Regions from separate parts of the Herbaspirillum sp. NPDC101396 genome, predicted to be linked through region 2. Evidence: predicted binding sites of a transcription regulator. Region 2 holds the regulator's gene; each other region holds the start of a gene.
What was found. Region 2 encodes LexA, which represses DNA repair genes until DNA is damaged. Its sites were predicted from a motif close to ACTGTATNNNNATACAGT; they were not measured.

Region 1: ruvA (Holliday junction branch migration protein RuvA) is a predicted target of LexA. The motif match lies at 1,397-1,414, and genes of this name have one in related genera.
Region 3: recA (recombinase RecA) is a predicted target of LexA. The motif match lies at 1,470-1,487, and genes of this name have one in related genera.

Annotation. Positions count from the first base shown of each region.
Region 1 covers NZ_JBIWNT010000005.1:255,405-257,675, forward strand. Annotated here, with positions in the region: gene ruvB (Holliday junction branch migration DNA helicase RuvB) at 1-754, opposite strand, end outside; gene ruvA (Holliday junction branch migration protein RuvA) at 765-1,343, opposite strand; gene ACIROY_RS18555 (DUF808 domain-containing protein) at 1,510-2,271, shown strand, end outside.
Region 2 covers NZ_JBIWNT010000007.1:36,274-38,544, reverse strand. Annotated here, with positions in the region: gene ACIROY_RS22130 (tetratricopeptide repeat protein) at 1-654, opposite strand, end outside; gene lexA (transcriptional repressor LexA) at 839-1,483, opposite strand; gene rpsF (30S ribosomal protein S6) at 1,736-2,104, shown strand; gene priB (primosomal replication protein N) at 2,139-2,271, shown strand, end outside.
Region 3 covers NZ_JBIWNT010000002.1:655,262-657,532, reverse strand. Annotated here, with positions in the region: gene recX (recombination regulator RecX) at 1-252, opposite strand, end outside; gene recA (recombinase RecA) at 309-1,415, opposite strand; gene ACIROY_RS08060 (tetratricopeptide repeat protein) at 1,828-2,271, shown strand, end outside.

The DNA.
Region 1 (2,271 bases), on a different contig from region 2:
CTTGCGTGATCCGGCCGTTGCCCTTCACTTCCGCATAGTCGCGCACGCGACGCAGCAGGCGGTTGGCGATGCGCGGGGTGCCGCGGCTGCGCTTGGCGATTTCCAGCGCGCCTTCTTCGACGATCGGTGCATTCAGCAGGCCGGCGCTGCGCGTGACGATGCGGGCCAGCTCCGGCGGCGTGTAGAACTCCAGGCGCGCAACGATGCCGAAGCGGTCGCGCAGCGGATTGGTCAGCATGCCGGCGCGCGTGGTGGCGCCGACCAGCGTGAACGGCTGCAGGTCCAGACGCACCGAACGCGCCGCCGGGCCTTCGCCGATCATGATGTCGATCTGGTAGTCCTCGAGCGCGGGATAGAGGATTTCCTCCACCACTGGCGACAAGCGATGGATCTCGTCGATGAACAGCACGTCGTTGGCTTCGAGATTGGTCAGCAGCGCGGCCAGGTCGCCGGCGCGCTCCAGCACGGGGCCGGAAGTCTGGCGCAGGTTGACGCCCATTTCGCGCGCGATGATGTGCGCCATGGTGGTCTTGCCAAGGCCCGGCGGGCCGAACAGCAAGGTGTGATCGAGCGCTTCGCCGCGCTGGCGCGCCGCCGAGATGAAGATCTCGAGCTGGCCGCGCACTTTTTCCTGGCCGACGTATTCGTCGAGCTGCTTGGGCCGCAGCGCGCGTTCGATGGCCTCCTCGTTGGCCGAGGCAGGCGTGGCGGCGATGATGCGTTGTTCGGAAAAGTCGTCGGTCTGGATGCTCATGATTTACCGTTCAGGCTTTGGACAGTGCTTTCAGTGCGTGCTTGATGCCGTCCGAGACGCTGGCATCGGCCGGCACCTGCTTCAGCGCCAGAGTCGCTTCCTTGTCGGAATAACCGAGCGCCAGCAAGGCGTTGAGGATATCCGAAGTCGCGTCGTGATGCACCGCGCCGCCGACCACGCCGAGATCGGCGCCGAGCTTGCCCTTGAGTTCAAGCAACAGGCGTTCCGCGGTCTTCTTGCCGATGCCGGGGACCTTGGTGAGACGACCGGCTTCCTGCAGCGTCACCGCCTGCGCCAGATCGCTGACCGACATGCCGGACAGGATCGACAACGCGGTGCGCGCGCCGACACCGGAAATCTTGATCAGCTCCTTGAAGGTATTGCGCTCTTCGGCGCTGCCGAAGCCGAACAGCACGTGGGCGTCTTCGCGGATCGCCAGGTGCGTCAGCAGCACCACTTTTTCGCCGAGGCCGGGCAGATTGTAGAAGGTGCTCATCGGCACGCCGACTTCATATCCGACGCCGTTGCAGTCGACCAGCAATTGCGGAGGATTTTTTTCGAGCAGGATTCCGGAGAGGCGACCGATCATGATGGGCAGGTATCGAAAGTGAGTCGAAAAATGGATTATCGGAATGATACAGTACTGTTCGGATAAACAGTATATGAATCCGCCGAGCCGGCCCCCTGCACTTGCCTTGAAGCACCTTGCCGGGCTATCGTCTGGCCTCACGCATCAACAACCACGCAAGGATCCCATGGCAGGCAGCAGCTTTTTCGCATTGATCGACGACATCGCCGGCATTCTCGACGACGTCTCCGCCATGACCAAGGTCGCCGCCAAGAAAACCGCAGGCGTGCTTGGCGATGATCTGGCGCTCAATGCGCAGCAGGTGTCCGGCGTCAACGCCGACCGCGAACTGCCGGTGGTGTGGGCGGTAGCGGTGGGCTCGCTGAAGAACAAGGCGATCCTGGTGCCGGCCGCGCTGGCGATCAGCGCCTTCGCGCCCTGGGCGGTAACGCCGCTGCTGATGCTGGGCGGCGCCTTCCTGTGCTTTGAAGGCTTCGAGAAGCTGGCGCACAAGTATCTGCCGCACGAAGAAGAACATCTTGACGAGACTGCCGCTCCTGAAGCCGCCGAAAGCGAACAGGACAAGATCAAGGGCGCCATCCGCACCGACTTCATCCTGTCGGCGGAAATCATCGCCATCACGCTGGGCACGGTGGCCGGCGCGCCTTTGCAGCAACAGATCACGGTGCTGGTCGGCATCGCGCTGATCATGACGGTGGGTGTCTATGGCGTGGTCGCGGGCATCGTCAAGCTTGACGACGGCGGTCTGTACCTGCTGCGCACCGGTGGAAAATTCGCGCAGCGCATCGGTCGCGCCATTCTGGTGGCGGCGCCCTACATGATGAAGAGCCTGACCGTGATCGGCACGGTGGCGATGTTCATGGTGGGCGGCGGGATCCTGACGCACGGCATCGCGCCCGTGCATCACTGGATCGCCGATGTCAGCGCC
Region 2 (2,271 bases):
CAGCAGGGAGGTCTTGTGGCATTCCAGGGCATCCTTGAGCATGTCCATTTCCTGGAAGGCGATGCCCAGGTTGGTGTGTGCCGGAGCGAAATTGATTTGCAGTTGCAAGGACTTGAACAGGACGCCGACGGCCTCCTTGTATTGCTTTGCATCGATCAGGGCCTTGCCCAGGTGGGACAGCGGGCCGGGCGCATCGGGATTGCGTTTGACGGCGTCCTCGAAGTAGGCGATCGAGGCGTCAGGATCGTTCTTTTCGTGCAGGGCGTTGGCCAAGCCGATGCGTGCATCTTTGTTCTCGCTGTTGAGCTTGATGGCTTCTTCGTACAGTGCGATGGCATCATCGATCCTGTCCTGGTTGAGGACGGAGGTCGCCAGGTTGGCAACGTATTCGGAATTTTTCGGGTCTGCCGCCACGGCTTTGCGCAGGGCTGCCTCTGCCGTGACATAGTCATTCTTATGCATGGCGATCAAGCCCCAGGCATGATTGGCATAGACAAGATTCGGCGCGCGCTTGAGCACCTGGGCGCATAGTACTTTTGCCTCGTCGACCTTGTGATCGTCCAGCAAGCTCAGGCACTCTCTTACGGCCAGGAGATCTTTGACATTGGGTTGAGTGCTCTTGTTGGCGGGCTTGTTGCTGCTACGCGTTGACATTGTGATTCCTTGCCGGATTAAGTAGTTGTGCTGCTTTGCGAGCGGAAGAGTGTCTTGTAGTGCTTGATCCGGTCGCAATAAGCTGTGCATATCATATGATGCAATTCCGGTTTCGATCTTGCAAACAGACGTAAAAAAAGCCCGCGATTTAGCGGGCTTTATCTGGGTGCTGCTCGCGACTGGATCAATTCCAGCTGCGCAGCAAGCCGACGGCCAAGCCTTCCAGGGCGAAGTTTTCCTCTTCGGAAGAGACCTTGATCACCTTGAAGTCGGGATTTTCAGGCAACAATTCAATCAGTGAGCCGGTCTTGCGATAGCGCTTGACGGTAACGTCGTCACCAATGCGCGCCACGACGATCTGTCCGTTGCGCGCCTGATCGGCCTTTTTTACCGCGAGAAGATCGCCGTCCAGAATGCCGGCATCGCGCATCGACATGCCGCGCACCTTCAGCAAGTAGTCCGGCTTGGCCGAAAACAGCGCCGGGTCGACGTTGTAATTGCTCTCAATATGTTCTTGCGCCAGGATCGGCGAGCCGGCGGCGACGCGGCCGACCAGCGGCAGCTGCATGAGTGCAGGGTGGGGCAGCGCCATCTGGCGGCCAGGATTGGTAATCGATCCATCTCGCAGGCGGATTCCGCGCGAGGTGCCCGGAGAAATTTCGATGGCGCCTTTGCGCGCCAGCGCCTGCAGATGCTCTTCGGCGGCATTGGCGGAGCGGAAGCCCAGCTCATTGGCGATTTCTGCTCGTGTAGGCGGGAAGCCGGTGTTTTCGATGGCGTCTTTGATCAGATTCAGAATCTGTTCCTGGCGAGCGGTCAGTTTGAGCATGTCGGCTTTCGGGGAAGTTATGCTGGTTGCATAAACAGTCTGTATTTTTATACAGTTATAAAGCAGTGTCAATCTGCAATATTGAAATCATGTCATCGACCGTTTTCCGATCTGTGGGCGCTGTTCCACGGCAAATGCCTGAAAGCATTGAGGTTTTTGGCATTCTGGTATATGATTGCGGGCTTTCCTCTTCCCACACTCGTCTTGACGCCGAGGTGGGCGATTTGTTAATCAGTCCATAAAGGAGTCTACATGCGTCATTATGAAATCGTATTTATCGTCCATCCGGACCAAAGCGAGCAAGTTCCAGCGATGATCGAGCGTTACAAAGGCATCGTTACTGCACGCGGCGGCAAGATTCACCGTGTCGAAGATTGGGGCCGCCGTCAATTGGCGTACCAAATCCAAAAACTGGCAAAAGCACACTATGTTTGCCTGAATATCGAAGTTGACGGCGAAACTCTGGCCGAAATCGAAACCGGCTTCAAGTTCAACGATGCAGTGTTGCGTCACCTGACAGTCAAGATGAAGAAGGCCGAAACCGGTCCTTCGCCAATCCTGAAGGCTGTCCAGAAGGAAGACGCAGTAAAGAGCAATCGCGCAGAAGCACCAGCGGCTTAATTGCTGACATTGCGATAGAAAAGCATCAGGGAGCGTGAATCACTTTCAGTTTGTTGCCACCATCGCCGAGCGTGACGTCATACGTTACACCCCGGCAGGCATCCCGGTAGTGACTGCGAAGTTGCAGCACCAATCGGAGCAGACGGAAGCGGGCATCAAGAGGTTGG
Region 3 (2,271 bases), on a different contig from region 2:
GATGCCGTGGCTTTTCAATTCGGAAAGGATGCGGTTGTTGCCGTAACGGCCAACGCGACGATTCACCAAGGATTCGGAGAAACGCTCTTGAGAAAGGAATTTGGATTCTTGCAGCCAGTTCAGCAGAGCTTCGATATCGTCGTCATCTTGCGCGTAAGGAGTTAGCTTACGCGCAAGTTCCAGACGACTATGCTCACGTGAAGAGAGATATTTGAGCGCTCGCGCCTTCAGGCTGATTTGCGGCCTGGGCATCGGTCACACCGTCGCGATCGTTGCGACCGACAAGACACGAGCGAAGTACAACGACATCAGGATTCTTCGGCAGCGACGTTCTTTGCAGAACCTTTGCCAGTTGGTGCCGGTGTTGCAGCAGCAGGAGTACCTGCACCACCTGCAGCCAATTCAGGAACGCCCAACGAAACGCGTACCTTGTTTTCGATTTCGCGCGCCAGTTCCGGACGTTCTTTCAGGAAATTGCGTGCATTGTCCTTACCCTGGCCGATACGTTCGCCGTTATAGCTGTACCAGGCGCCGGACTTTTCCACGATCTTGGCGTCTGAGCCCAGATCGAGGATTTCACCTTCGCGCGATGTGCCTTCGCCATAAAGAATGTCGAAGTGAGCTTCGCGGAATGGCGGCGCCACCTTGTTCTTGACGACTTTGACCTTGGTTTCGCTGCCGATGACTTCGTCACCAGACTTGATCGAGCCGGTGCGGCGGATATCCAGGCGCACGGAGGCGTAAAACTTCAGCGCGTTGCCGCCGGTGGTTGTTTCGGGGTTGCCGAACATGACGCCGATCTTCATGCGGATCTGATTGATGAAGATCACGGTGGTGCTGGTGCGGTTGATGCTGCCGGTCAGCTTGCGCAGCGCTTGCGACATCAGGCGTGCTTGCAGCCCCGGCAGGGAGTCACCCATGTCGCCTTCGATTTCGGCACGTGGCGTCAGGGCAGCGACCGAGTCGATCACGATCAGGTCAACACCGCCGGAGCGCACCAGCGCATCGGTGATTTCCAACGCTTGTTCACCGGTATCGGGCTGCGAAATCAGCAGTTCGGATAAGTTGACGCCCAGCTTCTGCGCGTAAGTCACGTCCAGTGCATGTTCCGCGTCGATAAAGGCGCAGGTGCCGCCGATTTTTTGCATTTCAGCAATGGCTTGCAGTGTCAGCGTGGTCTTACCGGAGGATTCCGGACCGTAGATTTCAATCACGCGGCCGCGCGGCAGACCGCCGACGCCCAGCGCGATGTCCAGGCCGAGGGAGCCGGTCGAGACGACCTGGATTTCCTCGAGGACTGCGCCGTCTTCCATACGCATGACCGAGCCCTTGCCGAATTGCTTCTCGATCTGTGCAAGGGCAGCGGCCAGCGCTTTGCCCTTCTCAGAGTTGTTCGCGGATTTTTTATCGTCCATAGGGTTCTTTCAACAAAGTGTTCGTTCGGATCAGTCAGAGATCAACTAAGCAGCACTGTATAAAAAAACAGTTGTTTGTGCAAGTTCTTTTTCTGCTGTTGCAATCCGGAATAGCGGAATGGGCCGAAATGGCGCGACAGCGTAAGGAACACGATTGCGATCGAAAAAAATTTCGATAGTCTGTTAGTATGCCGCCGATTCCCCGGCTCCCGAGATTCCGATTATAACGGCCCTGCCGGTACGGTTCATGCATGCACAACGTCTGTTCCTCGTTTTTCGGAAGCGACGGCTGTAGCGTCTTTCAGCGATAATGCAGATGATTTCAAGGAATATCCCAGATTTATTGCGGATATTCGACGTATTTGATATACATTTCTAGCTAGTAATATTACGAGTTTCCTGCTTTCCCCCTATGACCCTGGTTCCATTCAGCCGCATTTCCAGCCTGCGCTCGCTCATCATCGACGACATGCCGGCCATGCGCCAAAACATTCGCATGCATCTGGGCCAGCTCGGCATCACCAAAGTCGACCAGGCCGGCACGCCCGACGAAGCGATTCGCGCCGTCCAGGGCGGCAGTACGTACGACCTCATCGTCTGCGACTACAACCTGAACAAGGAAACCAACGGTCAGCAGTTGCTGGAATTCTTCCGCACCCAGCATATGCTGTCGCCCACCACCATGTTCATCATGGTCACGGCCGAAAGCGGTTACAACCTGGTTGCCAGCGCCGCCGAATTCCAGCCTGACGCCTACATGCTCAAGCCGCTGACGGCGTCCAAGCTGGCCGACCGGATCGACCGCCTGCTGGAAAAGCAGAACGCGCTGCTGCCGATCAATGAAAAGCTCAAGCGC